Regions from separate parts of the Rhizobium sp. P1_C7 genome, predicted to be linked through region 3. Evidence: predicted binding sites of a transcription regulator. Region 3 holds the regulator's gene; each other region holds the start of a gene.
The links. The regulator LexA, encoded in region 3, represses DNA repair genes until DNA is damaged. The targets are predictions, from matches to a motif close to TGTTCNNNNTGTGTTCNG.

Region 1 (5,752 bases), 290 kb from region 3:
GATGCCGGCGCGGCCAAGGATCTTGGCGCCAGTCGGGAAGTCGGGCCCCGGAATGATCTGCATGATGTCAGGCAGCTCGATCGCGGGATTTTCGATCAGTGCGATGCAGCCATCGATGACTTCGGACAGATTATGCGGCGGAATGTTCGTCGCCATGCCGACGGCGATACCGCCCGCTCCGTTGACCAGAAGATTCGGGAATTTCGCGGGAACGACGACAGGCTCGGAGAGCGTGCCGTCATAGTTGTCGCGAAAATCGACCGTTTCCTTGTCGAGATCGTCGAGCAGAGAATGCGCGGCCTTTTCGAGACGGCATTCGGTGTAACGTTCAGCCGCGGGCGGATCGCCGTCGACAGAGCCGAAATTGCCCTGACCGTCGATCAGCGGCAGGCGAAGGGACCAATCCTGCGCCATACGTGCCAGGGCATCGTAAATCGCCGAGTTGCCGTGCGGATGGAATTTACCCATCACGTCACCGGTAACGCGGGCGCACTTGACGTATTTTTTGTTCCAGTCGATGCCGAGCTCGGACATGCCGTAGAGAATACGCCGATGCACGGGCTTCAGGCCGTCGCGCACATCAGGAAGCGCGCGACTGACGATGACGCTCATCGCGTAATCGAGATACGACCGCTGCATTTCCTCCATAATGGAGATGGGCTCAATGCCTGGCGGGAGCTTCCCGCCGCCGGGGGGTGTTTGCTCAGTCAAAACGGATCACGATCTCTTCTAGAATCACTTGAAGATTTATAGCGGAAAGGCTGTTAATACGCCAATTTTGGCAAGGGTTTTGAACAGGCTTTTGCAGTCAAAAGAAGGCAAATCAAGCCTTTTGGAGCGGCATTCACGCTATCCGAGCAAAGCTATTTGCCAAACTGATTTCCCGGCATCACAATCGCCCCATACCGAGCCGCTATATGGGCTCATGGAGAGACGATGGCAAGCGCCGACCAACTCATTAACGCCTTCACGACGTTGCTCGTCACCATCGATCCGCCGGGTCTGGCGCCGATATTTCTCGGGCTGACGGTCGGCATGAGCCGCGGCCAGCGAAAGCAGGTCGCCATGCGCGGCACGATCATCGCTTTCATCATTCTTGCCATCTTCGCCCTTTTCGGTGCGAGCGTCCTCGGTGTACTCGGCATCTCGATCGGCGCCTTCCGTATCGCCGGCGGTCTGCTGCTCTTCTGGATCGCCTTCGAGATGGTGTTCGAGAAGCGGCAGGACCGCAAGGAGAAGACGAGCACGACCGCAATCACCGTCGATCACATCCACAATATCTCTGTCTTTCCGCTGGCGATCCCGCTGATATCCGGCCCTGGTGCGATTTCTGCGACCATCCTGATATCGGGCTCGATGCAGGGCTCACTTGAACGCGCGCAACTGATCATCGTCATCGCCGCGAGCCTGCTGCTGCTGTTCCTCGCGCTGCTCATTGCAGACCGGGTCGACCGCTTTCTCGGTGTCACCGGCCGGGCTATCCTGACGCGCCTGCTTGGTGTCATCCTGGCGGCGCTTGCGACCCAGTTCGTGGTCGATGGCGTCAAGTCCGTGATGAACACGGTACCAGCTGGCTGACACCCCCAAATCAAAACGGCGCACCCATGGTGCGCCGCCAAAAAGGTTCCGGTAGATCATTCGATCAGAACGGAATATCGTCGTCGAGATCACGCGAGAAGTTTCCGCCACCACCGCCAGTGCCACTGCCGCCACCGCTGCGCCCGGACGACTGCGACGGAGCGCCATAATCGTCGCCACCACCGAAATCGTTGCCGCCACTACGACCGCCGCCGAAGCCAGAACCGGAGCTTGCACCGCCGCCCTCGCCACGACCATCAAGCATCGTCAGCGTGGAGCCGAAGCCCTGCAGCACGACTTCCGTCGAATAGCGGTCCTGGCCCTGCTGGTCCTGCCACTTGCGGGTCTGCAACGCCCCTTCGATATAAAGCTTGGCGCCCTTCTTCACATACTGCTCGACGACCTTGCAGAGTCCTTCGTTGAAGACGACTACGGTGTGCCACTCGGTCTTTTCGCGACGCTCGCCAGAATTTCGGTCGCGCCAGGTTTCAGACGTCGCAATACGCAGATTGGCGATCGGCCGACCGTCCTGCGTACGACGAATTTCGGGGTCTGCACCCACGTTTCCGATCAAAATGACCTTGTTTACGCTACCCGCCATACTTCTCACCCTACCTGCCGCCCTGCCCGGCGATGCTTGAAACAATCGGTGCACCTTAAACCATTGAGGACGCGCATTGGGCATCCATGCCACGTTCATCCACAAGGAATTTTGTTCTTTCTTTGTTCTAGTTTATCCCTATGATCCTGTCAACCGAATCGAAAACCTTGCACCCATTATGGACATTCAGCCTCGACTCGCCCGCCGGCATCACTAAATAAGGGGCTTGTTCCAGCACAGAAGCAGAAGACGATGAGCGAATTGAAGACGATTTCCATCCGCGGCGCGCGTGAGCACAATCTGAAGGGCATTGACCTAGATCTGCCGCGCAACAAGCTGATCGTCATGACGGGGCTATCCGGTTCGGGCAAGTCCTCGCTTGCTTTCGACACCATCTACGCGGAGGGACAACGCCGCTACGTCGAGAGTCTTTCGGCCTATGCTCGTCAATTCCTGGAGATGATGCAGAAGCCCGACGTCGACCAGATCGACGGGTTGTCGCCGGCAATTTCCATCGAGCAGAAGACGACCTCGCGCAATCCGCGCTCTACGGTCGGCACCGTGACCGAAATCTACGACTACATGCGGCTGCTTTTCGCGCGCGTCGGCGTTCCCTATTCGCCGGCAACCGGCCTGCCGATCGAGAGCCAGACGGTCAGCCAGATGGTAGACCGCATCCTCGATTTCGGCGAAGGCACACGCCTCTACATACTTGCTCCGCTCGTGCGCGGCCGCAAAGGCGAGTACAAGAAGGAACTTGCGGAGCTCATGAAAAAGGGCTTCCAGCGCGTCAAGGTGGACGGCCAGTTCTACGAAATCGCCGATGCCCCAACCCTCGACAAGAAGTACAAGCATGACATCGATGTCGTGGTCGACCGCATCGTCGTGCGTTCCGACGTCTCGGCGCGCCTCGCCGACAGCCTTGAGACGTCGCTGAAGCTCGCCGACGGCCTCGCCGTTGCCGAATTCGCAGACAAGCCGCTGCCACCAGAGGAAACCGCAGCCGGCGGCTCCGCCAACAAGTCGCTGAACGAAACCCACGAGCGCGTGCTGTTCTCGGAAAAGTTCGCCTGCCCGGTCTCAGGCTTCACCATACCTGAAATCGAACCGCGGCTCTTCTCGTTCAACAACCCGGCCGGCGCCTGCCCGACCTGCGACGGTCTTGGCGCGCAGCAAAAGATCGATGCGAACCTGATCGTGCCGGAAACCGAGCGCACGCTCCGCGACGGCGCGATCGCGCCATGGGCCAAATCGTCGTCGCCCTACTACAATCAGACACTCGAAGCCCTCGGCAAGCACTGTGGCTTCAAGCTCGGAGCACGCTGGAGCGATCTTTCCGAGAACGCGCGGGATGTCATTCTCAACGGCACGGACGAGAAGATCGAGTTTCACTACGCCGACGGCGCGCGCTCCTACACGACGCATAAGAACTTCGAAGGCATCATTACCAATCTCGAGCGCCGCTGGAAGGAGACGGACTCCGCCTGGGCTCGCGAGGAGATTGAACGCTACATGTCGGCGGCACCCTGCCCGGCCTGCAATGGCTTCCGCTTGAAGCCCGAAGCCTTGGCTGTGAAGATCAATACGCTGCATATCGGCCAGGTCACTCAGATGTCGATCCGCGTCGCGCGTGACTGGTTCGAAACGCTGCCGCAGAGCTTCACGGCCAAGCAGAACGAAATTGCCGTGCGTATTCTGAAGGAAATCCGTGAACGCTTGCGCTTCCTCAACGACGTCGGCCTGGATTATCTCAGCCTCTCGCGCAATTCGGGCACTCTGTCGGGCGGCGAAAGCCAGCGTATTCGCCTCGCCTCTCAGATTGGATCGGGTCTGACCGGCGTCTTGTACGTCCTCGACGAGCCTTCGATCGGCTTGCACCAGCGGGACAATGCCCGGCTGCTCGACACGCTGAAGCACCTACGCGATATCGGCAACACTGTCATCGTTGTCGAGCATGACGAGGATGCGATCCTGACGGCCGACGACGTGGTCGATATCGGCCCGGCGGCCGGCATCCATGGCGGTCAAGTGATCGCCCACGGTACGCCACAGGACATCATGGCAAATCCGCAGTCGTTGACCGGCAAATATCTCTCGGGCGAGCTCGGCGTTCCGGTTCCCGACGAGCGGCGCAAGCCCAAGAAGAATAAAGAGATCAAGGTGGTCGGAGCCCGAGGCAACAACCTGAAAAACGTCACCGCGTCCATCCCGCTCGGGGTCTTCACTGCCGTGACTGGCGTTTCAGGTGGCGGCAAGTCCACTTTCCTGATCGAGACGCTCTACAAGTCAGCCGCCCGCCGCGTCATGGGTGCCCGCGAAAACCCGGCCGATCACGACCGCATCGACGGTTTCGAACATATCGACAAGGTGATCGATATCGACCAGTCGCCGATCGGCCGTACGCCGCGTTCCAACCCGGCGACCTACACGGGTGCCTTCACGCCGATCCGTGATTGGTTCGCCGGTCTGCCGGAAGCAAAGGCACGCGGCTACCAGCCGGGCCGCTTCTCGTTCAACGTCAAGGGCGGACGCTGCGAGGCATGCCAGGGCGACGGCGTCATCAAGATCGAGATGCATTTCCTGCCGGATGTCTACGTCACCTGTGATGTGTGCCACGGCAAGCGCTACAACCGCGAAACGCTGGATGTAACCTTCAAGCAGAAATCCATCGCCGACGTGCTCGACATGACGGTCGAGGAGGGCGTCGATTTCTTCGCTGCCGTTCCGGCCGTCCGTGACAAGCTGCAGGCCCTGAAGGACGTCGGACTTGGCTACATCAAGGTCGGCCAGCAGGCAAACACCCTCTCGGGCGGTGAGGCGCAGCGCGTCAAGCTCGCCAAGGAGCTGTCGAAGCGCTCGACCGGCCGCACGCTCTATATCCTGGACGAACCGACGACCGGCCTGCATTTCCACGACGTGGCCAAGCTGCTGGAAATGCTTCAGGAACTCGTCAACCAGGGCAACTCAGTGGTGGTAATCGAACACAACCTCGAAGTCATCAAGACAGCCGACTGGATCCTCGACTTCGGTCCGGAAGGGGGTGACGGGGGCGGCGAGATCGTCGCGGTCGGCACGCCGGAGACGATCATCAAGGAGAAGCGCTCCTACACCGGCCAGTTCCTTAAAGAGCTGCTAGAACGGCGTCCGGTACGGAAGGCCGTCGCGGCGGCGGAATGATGCTGAGGCTGACGTGAGGTGTCGAAGGTGGAAGCGCGCTGACGGACAGGTGTCATACAGCTCCTTGGGTGCCGCTCGTATCCGCAGTTAAAGACAATGGCGCAGGGATGGTTGCGACGAAGTGTGGATGGAACGGAGGTCGCGCACTGTCGCGCATTCGGTTTTCAAGAAACGGGTCGCCGCAAGCCTCCTCACGGGCCAGGATGGAATATTGTCGATACGGCGAATGACATCGCGGCGCGGAACCAATCGGAGGAGGAACTCAATGACAAAATCCGGCAACATTCGGGTCGGCATCGGCGGCTGGACCTTCGAGGCGTGGCGGAATCATTTTTATCCCAGCGCCCTGAAGCAGAAGGATGAGCTGCATTATGCGAGCCGCCAGTTGAGGGTCAT
Region 2 (5,752 bases), on a different contig from region 3:
ATTCGCTCAGATCGTCGGACAACTTCGTCTGAGTACGCGGGGTACTGCAAAGATCGCAACAAAAGGCGAACGCCGGCGGCTCCAGCAAAGGTAACGCCCGTGGAATTAGGCGACTTTCCCGCGGCATCGGTATCCTGCCAGCTTCACATGATGCCATATCCGACCGCGCTGAAGGCAGAGTTCTGATACTTCTGTGGGGGTCCATCCGGCTACCGGAAACAAGCTATCTCTACGAAGCTCGTTTCGATGGCGGTCGACCACCTGCAGGCTCTCGGCTGCACTAGCGTCGTGCTGCATTCTTCCGATGCCGGGCAGGGCGTCTACGCTAGCTGGGGTTCGAACTCGCCCACGAGATGCGGTTGAAGTTTCCCAAATAGATTTGGCCGGCAACTCAAAGGCGACCACTTGGATGGACTATAGGGAACGAGCAGAGAACGGGTAGAGATTTGCTGGCAAAGCTTCATCCCGAAGCCGTTCCCAGTGGACAGTCCTGGGCGACCTGCTGCAGCATTTTTCATACAGTCGGCCCAGTCAGTGCAACGAATAGCTGTCGTCGGGGAGAGCGTGGATTTCGCAGGGGAACTCATTCCATGGCCGACCGAGCGGCAGCCAGCAAAGTCCACCGGCCGCCGCTCCCTTCGAGCGTCCGCCGCCACGGCTCAAGAAGGTACCCAACAATACTCCCCCAGGAATGGAAACGACATCGGGGTGGTGGAATGAACTCGCCTGTGTCGCAAAATTATCGCTTACCTTCTGTCCCCTGGAAGGCGACGGCGGCAAGTAATGTTGAGATCACAAGGCTTTCGCTTGGGGATATCCTGTGCAGAAGCTGTGGATGGCCGGTGAACAAAGGGGTAGAAAGCATTCTCGACTTGCAGCAGTTCTACCAACGGGGCTTGCGTCAGCGAAACGAATCCGATGTCGTAGCCATGTCGGGGGACGGCCTCCGCCGCAAACGTCGCTGTCCTCGACCATGGGCGCTCCGACATGATGTCATGGAGCGCCCTTGTCGTTTGGACGGGTGACCAGCGGTGCGACGCCGCCTTCGGTCGACCAAGTGAAGGCGGTCTGCGGCGTCTCGAAGAAGAAGCTCCTGTCTTCAAATGCGGTCTGCCTGTTCAGGATCGAAGACCTTCTGAAGCCGGAAGAAATACCGCCGCTCATCGCCGTCTACACACATCATCCCCGCGATTTGGTCGTCATCGATCCGCCGGAAGTAGTCGACGATCGGCTGCCGGTCGTAGACCATCGCCGCAGTCTCCTCGCCGTCCACCCCGAATAGGTTCACGCTGGCCGTCGTATCTTGGGCGCGGAATGCCTTATGGAGATACGAAAATGACTTCCGCAGGGTGAAAGTGCGCCCGACCGGGGCGAGGCGAATCGCCAGCCTGATGGGAAAGAATACAGGCTCTATGGGAACGAGCTGACCCGGAGGCCATTGGAACAAGAGGGCGTCGGCACTGAGATCAGGATAGATGCGCTTCCCGAACCACTGTAGGTTCTCCAGCACGCCGTCGAGCGGATGTCCGGCGGGTATGCCGGTGCCGCGCCACAGGCCGACCGTCTCCTCAGGAGGCACTGGGGCCAACGACCGGAACCACTTTGTTCGCGCTCTCTGCAGATCGATCCCCAAGCTATGTTTCCTCTCGGCACGCCGAAGTCCAGAGAAGCTCAGCCCTGCTCCATGCAGCTTCACAGGCGCCGCACGGTCAAAACTTCCCTTTCGATCGCACAGCCGGCATCCTACTTCGATAATCTCCAGGCGGACATCTTTCAAAGTGTGGCCGCCGCCGTTGTCGGGCGGTCGTGCCAATGGGTTCTCCGGAACACACGGCGGGGGTAAAATTCATAGCAAGGTTGCCGAGGCCAAAAATTTTTTCAACGAGTGACGTCGGCTTGGCGTTCTTGGCTACCGAATTGATTCATCTTGCTAATCTTTCGATTCACTAATTCTCAGGAATGGATTCCTGTTTTCGCGCCATCTTGACGCCGAGAGCGATAAGGAACAAAAAGGGAACAGCAAAGTTTCAACGACATGATCTCGTAGTGTTCAACGCGATTTCGGAAGGATTCGTGACCGATGTCGGCTGCCCGCGAGCTAGCCTTAGCCGATCTACGCGAACGCATCGCGACCCTGGAAGGCGGCGTCGCCAAGCGGAAGAGCTGTTTGCCGTTCGGCGTACGGGAGATCGACAGCGTCCTTCCCGGCGGCGGTCTCTCCCATGGCGCGCTCCACGAGTTCGCCGGAGGTGGATCGGGAACCGTCGATGGCGCCGCTGCCGCCCTGTTCGTCGCTGGAATAGCCGCCCGCACGAAGGGCAAGGTTGTCTGGTGTCTGACGCGTCCGGATCTGTTCTTCCCGGCGCTGGCGCAGGCAGGCCTCCATCCCAACCGCGTGATCTTCGTCGAAGCCGACAAGGAGGAGGACGTCTTGGCGAGCATGGAGGAGGCGCTCGGCTATGGCGGCCTGGGTGCGGTGGTTGGCGAGCTCGTCCGGCTGCCGATGACGGCTTCCCGCCGCCTGCAGTTGGCCGCCGAGAAAACCGGAACGATGGGCATAGTGGTCCGGCGTTGGCGCAGACAGACCGAGGCGAATGACTTCGGTCAGCCGACAGCGTCGATGACGCGATGGAGGGTAAGTGTCCTTCCGAGCGAGGAGCTTCCTGTTCCCGGTGTAGGCCGGGCGCGGTGGCTTCTGGAGTTGATGCGGTCGCGTGCGGGCGAGTGTGCTGAGTTTTGCGTAGGAGCATGTGATGACAAGGGTCGTATCTATATATCTTCCCGATCTGGCAACGGACAGGATCAGACGGGCCGATCCCGCGATACCGGCTGAACAGGCGATCGCTGTGATTTCGAAGAGCGGTTCCAAGCGCTGGGTGTCGGCCGCAGACGCCGCGGCGAAGAAGGCGGGCGTCCGCGTAGGGATCGCGGCCGCGAAGGCACAGGCGCTCTTCCAAGGCCTTCTGATGATCGATGCTGATCCGACTGCGGACGCCGAGGCGTTGGAGCGCATAACACTGTGGGCGCTTACGCAGTACTCACCGTTGGTCGCTGCCGACGGCGAGGATGGTATTGTCATGGACACCGAGGGTGCGGACCATCTCCAGGGGGGCGAGGGGCCGATGCTGACGGGCATCGCCAACCGCTTCCGCTCGAAGGGTCTCACCGCACGTGTCGCCATCGCCGATACATGGGGCGCAGCGAGCGCCTGCGCCCGTGCGATTACGCGCGAGACCGTGATCGTCCCCAGGAGTGAAACCGTCCGGGCCGTCGAGCGGCTTCCTATCGCTCTGCTGCGGTTGCCTCCCAAGATCGTAGGCGACCTGCGCACGCTAGGCTTCCAGAGCATCGGCGAGCTCGCGAATACTGCCCGCGCGCCGCTGACGCTGCGTTTCGGCCCTGAGGTCGGACGACGCCTCGACCAGATCTTCGGGCGGGTCTCCGAGCCTATCGACCCAATCCGCAGTCCTGAATTGATCGAAGTCAACCGGTCGTTCGCCGAGCCCAWCGGCGCGGCGGAGACTATCAACAAGTATGTCGGCAGGCTGGTCGTCGAGCTCGTCCATGAGCTCCAGCGCAAAGGCCTTGGCGTCCGCCGTACCGACCTCATCGTCGAGAAGGTCGACGGTACCCGGCAGGCCATCAGGGCGGGAACCGCAAAGCCTGCGCGGGACGTCGCCTGGCTGACGAAGCTCTTCAGGGACCGGACCGAGAAGATCGAACCCGGCTTCGGCATCGAGAAGTTGTCGCTCGTCGCCGTCATGTCGCAGCCGTTGGAAGAGACGCAGAGGACGTCCTCGCTTGTCGAAGACGAAAGCGAAGACATCACGCCCCTTATCGATATTTTCGGCAACAGGGGCCAGCGCGTCTACCGCATCGCCCCTGTGGCGTCAGACGTTCCCGAACGCAGCGTCCAGCGCATCGCCGCATCCGCGGAAGACGTCGCAGAAACGTGGACCCACGAATGGAAGCGGCCGGTCCGGCTGCTCGACCGACCCGACCCCGTTGAAGTCATGGCGTTGATGCCCGACCATCCCCCGGTTGCCTTCACCTGGCGTGGCAAGCGGCGTCGCGTGAAATGTGCCGACGGTCCCGAACGCGTGTTCGGCGAGTGGTGGGTGCGCAGCTCCGAACTCGAAGCGGTCCGGGACTACTTCGTGGTGGAAGACGACACAGGCGAACGCTTCTGGCTCTTCCGCTCCGGCGACGGCGTCGACACCGCGACCGGTTCTCACAAATGGTTCATGCATGGGATATTCGCATGAGATACGCGGAGCTCCAGACCACCACCCACTTTTCGTTCCTGCGTGGTGCCAGCTCGGCGGACGAGCTGTTCGCTACGGCCAAGGAACTCGGCATAGAGGCGATCGGCGTCGTCGACCGCAACTCGCTTGCGGGGATCGTCCGCGCTTTGGAAGCGTCCCGCGCCACGGGCGTCCGGCTGGTTGTCGGCTGCCGTCTCGATCTAACAGATGGGATGTCCATCCTGGTCTATCCCACGGACCGTGCCGCATACTCCCGGCTCACACGGCTGTTGACGCTCGGCAAGGGCCGGGGCGGGAAGGGTAACTGCATCCTGTCGCTGGACGACGCAGCGCTCTATGCCGAGGGGCTGATTGCAGTCCTCGTCCCCGATCTTCCCGACGAAGCTTGCGCCGTCCAGCTCCGCAAGCTCGCCGACATCTTCGGCGACCGCGCATACGTCGCCCTGTCGCTGCGGCGTCGCCCGAACGACCAGATGCGGCTCCACGAGTTGTCGAACCTTGCAGTCAAGCACAAGATGCGAACCGTCGTCACCAACGACGTCCTGTTTCACGAACCCGGACGCCGCCAGCTCCAGGACGTCGTCACCTGCATTCGGGAGCACACGACCATCGACGACGTCGGCTTTCGGCGAGAGCGCCACGCCGACCGATATCTGAAACCCCCGGAGGAGATGGAGCGTCTGTTCCCGCGCTATCGGGAAGCTTTGGCGAGGACGATGGAGATCGTCGATCGCTGCAGGTTTTCGCTCGAGGAACTGACCTATCAGTATCCGGAGGAGGCAATCATCCCCGGAAAGAGCGCGCAGGAATCTCTTGAGCATTATGTCAGGGAATGCATCCCGAACAGGTATCCAGAAGGGCTGCCTCCGGATGTGCTGAAGACCGTCCGGCACGAGCTCGATCTCATCAAGGCCATGAAGTATGCACCGTATTTCCTGACGGTGTTCTCCATCGTCCGCTTCGCGCGGTCGCAGGGAATCCTTTGTCAGGGCAGGGGGTCGGCGGCGAACTCGGCGGTCTGTTATATTCTCGGCGTCACGAGCATCGACCCGTCGGCCAACGATCTCCTCTTCGAACGTTTCGTCTCGCAGGAACGCGACGAGCCGCCGGACATTGATGTCGATTTCGAACATGAGCGACGGGAAGAGGTGATCCAATGGATCTACAAGACCTACACGCATCAGAAGGCGGCACTCTGCGCAACTGTCTCCCGCTACCGCGCGAAGGGCGCGATCCGCGACGTGGGCAAGGCGCTCGGTCTGCCGGAGGATCTTATCAAGGCGCTCTCATCGGGCATGTGGTCATGGTCGGACGAGGTCAGCGACCGGAACGTCAAGGAGCTGAACCTCAATCCCGACGATCGACGGCTCGTTTTGACGTTGAAGCTCGCCCAACAATTGATGGGCGCTCCGCGTCACCTCGGCCAGCACCCCGGCGGTTTCGTCCTCACCCACGATCGCCTCGACGATCTCGTTCCCATCGAGCCG
Region 3 (5,752 bases):
TCGCCGACATTGGTGTTGTGGCCCTGCGCCGACAGTTCCTTCTTGAGGACATGGAAGACTTCCGAACCCATGCGGACCGCTTCGCGGATCGAATCGGCGCCAACCGGGAGGATCATGAATTCCTGGAAATCGATCGGGTTGTCGGCATGCGCGCCGCCGTTGATGATGTTCATCATCGGAACCGGCAGCAGGTGGGCGCTGGCGCCGCCGACGTAGCGGTAGAGCGGCAGGCCGGAGGCTTCGGCCGCAGCCTTTGCGACGGCGAGCGAAACGCCGAGGATTGCGTTTGCGCCGAGGCGCGACTTGTTCGCAGTTCCGTCCAGCTCGATCATCAGATTGTCGATCTGGATCTGGTTTTCGGCATCGATGCCGCCGATTGCGTCGAAGATTTCTGTGTTGACTGCCTCGACTGCCTTTTCGACCCCCTTGCCTAGGTAGCGCTTGCCGCCATCGCGAACTTCGACGGCTTCGTGCGCGCCTGTCGAAGCGCCCGACGGAACAGCCGCACGGCCCATGCTGCCATCTTCAAGATAGACATCGACTTCGACGGTGGGGTTGCCACGGCTGTCGAGAATTTCGCGGGCGATAATATCGGTAATTGCGGTCATCGGCTCTTCCTGCTCAAGGGTGGATAAATCGTTTGAAATTCGTATTAGCCGAAGATGCGCAAAATACAATGGCGGTTTGCGCGTCCTCAATGACGATCGTCGTGCGAGGCCTATTATATGATCATGTCAGTCTTTTGAACGTCAGTTCTTGGCGATCGCGTCGAAGGCCAGGAGCTTTTCAAGAAGTCGCGGCATGTCCTTGAGAAACACCATATTCGGACCGTCCGAAGGGGCGTTGTCAGGATCTTCATGCGTCTCGACGAACACGCCGGCAACGCCGACGGCAACGGCCGCGCGAGCCAGCGTTTCGACGAACTCTCGCTGGCCGCCGCTTGAGCCGCCCTGCCCGCCGGGCTGCTGGACCGAATGGGTCGCATCGAAAATCACCGGTGCGCCCATGGCCGCCATGATCGGCAGCGAACGCATGTCGGAGACCAGCGTGTTGTAGCCGAAGGAGGCGCCGCGTTCGCACAGCAGAATGTTCGGATTGCCCGTCGAATTCAGCTTGTTGAGTACGTTCTTCATATCCCATGGCGCCAGAAACTGGCCTTTCTTGACGTTGATCGCGCGGCCGGTCCTGGCGGCAGCGACCAAAAGATCCGTCTGGCGACTGAGGAAAGCTGGTATCTGTAGAATATCGACAACGGTCGACACTTCGGTGCACTGCTCTTCCGTGTGGATGTCGGTCAGAACGGGAAAGCCGTATTCCTTCTTGAGATCGGCGAAGACTTCAAGCGCCGTCTCCAGGCCGATGCCGCGTTGTGCCGAAAGCGAAGTGCGGTTCGCCTTGTCGAAGGAGGATTTGTAGACGAGCCCGATGCCAAGCTTGTCACACAGCTCCTTGAGGACGCCGGCGATCATGAACGCGTGATCGCGGCTCTCCATCTGGCAGGGGCCGGCAATCAGCGACAGCTTGCCGCTATTTGAAAACACAACCGCGCCGGCACCCTCGCCGATTGCGACTTCGGAGTTTGTCTGGCTCATCGTTTCTCCTCGAAGGCAAAGAGCGCGCCCTGCCCGGACGCAGCCTTCACCAGAACTCGATTGTTCTTGCGGGTGTAGGTGATCCCGTTAGCAGCCAAATGCGCTTCTGTCACGGCAAGATCGCCGACCTTGAACACGATGGCGACGCCGCGCAGGCCACGATCGGTGCCGGGCGCGGCAAGATCAAAATAGGCATTCAGTCCATCCGGCGAAAGAATGCTGATCCGAACATTTGGCGTGGCAAGGCTGATACCGAACGCTTCGTCCCGGACCAACGGCGCCGCAGAGGAAAAGCGCAGGAACAGACCGAACGCCTTCGGGTCCGGCGCGGCGAGCACGATCTCGGTGATCCCGATCACCCCATTCGCATGCGTTTCCAGTGTCTTGCGGTCTGCGGGAAGCGCATTGATACGCTGGCAGGTGAAGATAAAAAAATCGGGTGCACGAAGGTCCGCAGCAAAGGCGAGCCTGAAAGCCGCGGTGGTCTCGTAACCATCGGGCATCTTCATCGGACGCTCAAACTGTAGCATGTCGCCGCCGCTTATCCTGTCGGCATGGAAACGCGCGTGGTCGCGATCGGCATCCGTCGTCGCCAGAACAACCGCCGAGAGGCCGTTCTCGCCGCAACGGAAACGAAAGGCGCGATCGCGCGCCGTGAATACGTTACCCCTCTTGATCGACGCCTCATAGGCCTCCGCGCTCGCAACGGCGAGCGGCTCGAGGTATGTTTTGTCGGCGAAGAAAATGCAGGCGTTTTCGGTTCCAAACGGGTGCCGCGCATCGGCCGCCACGGTGAAGCCGAGTTTGCCAAGGCGTTCCCTCGCCAAACCGACATTGGCGACAGGCAGGACAACATGGTCGAGCGGATGGACTTCACTCATGGCAAATCCTCTTCCGAAATTCGCAAATGTGTGCGCTGGCTCTCGTGACAATGCAAGAGGTGTGAGCGGCATAGGTCGAATGAAGTGCAAAACGCAACAAATACGGGCCAAGTTTCACGAAAATTTAGGCACTTGCGGAACACATATGGAACATATAGTGTCTGTTCTGGCTTTGTTTCACGACTCTGGGGTTGACTTCCATGCTCACACGCAAGCAACAGGAACTTCTTTTGTTCATTCACGAGCGAATGAAGGAGTCCGGCGTTCCCCCTTCCTTCGACGAAATGAAGGATGCGCTCGACCTGGCGTCGAAATCGGGCATCCACCGGCTGATCACGGCGCTCGAAGAGCGGGGGTTCATTCGCCGGTTGCCCAATCGAGCCCGCGCACTCGAAGTGATCAAGCTCCCGGAAGCGTACAATCCGAGCCTTCAACAGCGACGTGGCTTCTCGCCGAGCGTCATCGAAGGCAGCCTCGGAAAGCCGCAGATTGTTGCTCCCGCCGGACCGAAGCCGGCTCCAAATTCCGACAATGGCAATTCCGCTTCCGTCCCTGTCATGGGACGCATCGCAGCCGGCGTTCCGATTTCGGCAATCCAGAACAACACCCATGACATCGTGGTTCCAGCCGACATGCTTGGTTCCGGCGAACACTACGCGCTGGAGGTCAAGGGCGACTCCATGATCGATGCCGGTATCTTCGACGGCGACACTGTCATCATCCGCAACGGCAGCACCGCAAATCCAGGCGATATCGTCGTCGCGCTCGTCGATGACGAAGAGGCGACACTGAAGCGCTTTCGGCGGAAGGGTGCCTCGATCGCGCTCGAAGCTGCGAACCCCGCCTATGAGACCCGCATATTCGGGCCGGACCGCGTCAAGGTTCAGGGCAAGCTCGTCGGCCTTATCCGGCGTTATCATTGATCCGAATTGCTCTGTCGGCGAAGCGACCGCTGCGCCAAGTCTAGCCGGTCATATGCAGCGGTGACGATCGGCGTCCCTTGGTCGTCAATACGCGTATTTCAAAGGCTCCCGACCACGCAGGCTTTCGCCCGTCAGCAGCATCGATCCTGAGCGGAGACGAACCGGTGTGATTGTGATATCGGCTCCGTCGCAGGCGGGCCGAGGCAGGCGGCGTTTTCAAGCGTGGCGACCACATAGCCGCTGTCGTGGATCGCCACACGCCATGTTCAGGCTGACAAAACCATCCTCGGCTGCGTTGGCGACGCGACGCATCATGCTGCGGGCCTTCTGCTGTTGCTGCGGCTTCTCCATCGGTCTTCCTTTTCGGCACGCCGGCTAGTGGTTGCCGAGACCGCGAAATCGCGTCAGCAGGAAACCGCCATTCAGGGAGGCGCGCCATGTCCACCGTACCGCCCCATCCCAACACCATCTTGGCGATGGCAATGACCACGTCCAGACCGACCCCGGCTACCTTCCACGGCAGCGCACGTCGAGCCGGGACGGCGCCAGCAGCAAGGCGAGCATCCCCCATCGGTAACACAACGAACGAAATGAGTGCACGGCAATCAGGTTCGCCTTCAGCCCGTAGGCGCTCAGCAACTCGCATAAACCGCCACCAGAAAGCCTGCGAGAGCGGTCGCCTGAGGATCATGCGCCGGATCGTGCCGCCAGAATGACCAGCAGCAGAGCTGCGATGCACACCCCAAGCCGCGGCACAGCGGCCTCGAACGTGAACCACGAATGCGCCGGCTCCGAGAAGGACCTGCGAGATCAGGAAGTAACGTCCCTGGCCGAATTCCTCGACCCGCTCGAGGCGGCCGGCGGCAATATATCTGCGGCACGTTCGGTTCTTGTCGTCCAGCGAGATGCCGATTGGCGTCTGCCGCGGGACCGTACCCTTACGACACAGGCGCCTTCATGGGGAAGAGCGCGCATAAAGATCGCGTGCGCCGCCTGAGACGCTGTCGACCCGCTTCAATCGTTTGCAACACCGGCATACACCTGCACGCGGACGCCGCCCTCATCCGCAACCAGAATGCAAGCTTCGGACGCTTCACGCAACAATAATCGATTGAATTCCGAAGAGAAATCGGAACGCGGAAAAGACGAGGATAATCATTGGCTTCCGCTATGCGCGAAGGGCATCGCTGCGCTGCTTAAAAGTTAATACTGCAATGCACAAAATGGCATCAAGAGAACTTGGCATTAACCGCGCGATCATATAGCTATCGCTGACGACGCTTAACCCTATGGCGCCTTTATGGTGCCACCCGCCAGTTTGGAGGATCATAATGACGGATCGAAGCGCAACACTGAAACTTGGTGACAAGTCGGTCGACCTCGCCGTAAAAAGCGGCACGATTGGCCCTGACGTCATCGATATCGGCGCCCTCTACAAAAACACGGCTTCCTTCACGTATGATCCTGGTTTCACCTCGACCGCGTCTTGTGAATCGAAAATCACGTACATTGACGGCGACGAGGGCGTCCTGCTCCATCGCGGTTATCCGATCGAGCAACTGGCCGAGCACGGCGACTTTCTCGAGGTTTGCTACCTGCTGCTTTATGGCGAACTGCCGACCGCTGCACAGAAAAAGGATTTCGACTATCGCGTTACGCACCACACAATGGTGCACGAGCAGATGTCGCGTTTCTTCACCGGCTTCCGCCGCGATGCGCATCCGATGGCTGTCATGTGCGGCTGTGTCGGCGCCCTGTCGGCCTTCTATCATGACTCGACCGACATCACAGATCCGCATCAGCGCATGGTTGCCAGCCTGCGCATGATCGCCAAGATGCCGACGCTCGCTGCAATGGCCTTCAAGTACCATGTCGGCCAGCCCTTCGTTTATCCGAAAAACGATCTCGACTACGCATCGAACTTCCTGCGCATGTGTTTTGCCGTTCCATGCGAAGAGTATGTCGTCAATCCGGTGCTTGCCCGCGCCATGGACCGTATCTTCATCCTGCACGCCGACCACGAGCAGAACGCGTCGACCTCCACCGTACGCCTCGCCGGCTCTTCGGGCGCTAACCCATTCGCGTGCATCGCGGCCGGCATTGCCTGCCTCTGGGGTCCGGCTCACGGCGGCGCTAACGAAGCAGCACTCAACATGTTGACCGAAATCGGCTCGGTCGATCGTATTCCGGAATATATCGCCCGCGCCAAGGACAAGAATGATCCGTTCCGCCTGATGGGCTTCGGTCACCGCGTCTACAAAAACTACGATCCGCGCGCCAAGATCATGCAGAAAACGACACACGAAGTTCTCGGCGAACTCGGCATCAAGGACGATCCGCTGCTCGACGTGGCGAT

Region 1: uvrA (excinuclease ABC subunit UvrA) is a predicted target of LexA. The motif match lies at 2,292-2,309, and genes of this name have one in related genera.
Region 2: AC1D2R_RS18720 (ImuA family protein) is a predicted target of LexA. The motif match lies at 2,002-2,019, and genes of this name have one in related genera.

The regions. Positions count from the first base shown of each region.
Region 1 covers NZ_JBFUAL010000002.1:320,921-326,672, forward strand. The annotation lists gene gyrA (DNA gyrase subunit A) at 1-711, opposite strand, end outside; gene AC1D2R_RS04650 (MarC family protein) at 937-1,578, shown strand; gene AC1D2R_RS04655 (single-stranded DNA-binding protein) at 1,643-2,179, opposite strand; gene uvrA (excinuclease ABC subunit UvrA) at 2,432-5,356, shown strand; gene AC1D2R_RS04665 (DUF72 domain-containing protein) at 5,622-5,752, shown strand, end outside.
Region 2 covers NZ_JBFUAL010000011.1:130,178-135,929, forward strand. The annotation lists gene AC1D2R_RS18710 (hypothetical protein) at 1-94, shown strand, start outside; gene AC1D2R_RS18715 (DUF4334 domain-containing protein) at 1,100-1,633, opposite strand; gene AC1D2R_RS18720 (ImuA family protein) at 2,081-2,833, shown strand; gene AC1D2R_RS18725 (Y-family DNA polymerase) at 2,754-4,265, shown strand; gene AC1D2R_RS18730 (error-prone DNA polymerase) at 4,262-5,752, shown strand, end outside.
Region 3 covers NZ_JBFUAL010000002.1:32,977-38,728, reverse strand. The annotation lists gene eno (phosphopyruvate hydratase) at 1-608, opposite strand, end outside; gene kdsA (3-deoxy-8-phosphooctulonate synthase) at 750-1,592, opposite strand; gene AC1D2R_RS03250 (VOC family protein) at 1,589-2,473, opposite strand; gene lexA (transcriptional repressor LexA) at 2,674-3,396, shown strand; gene AC1D2R_RS03240 (hypothetical protein) at 3,613-3,747, opposite strand; gene AC1D2R_RS03235 (hypothetical protein) at 4,109-4,393, shown strand; gene gltA (citrate synthase) at 4,728-5,752, shown strand, end outside.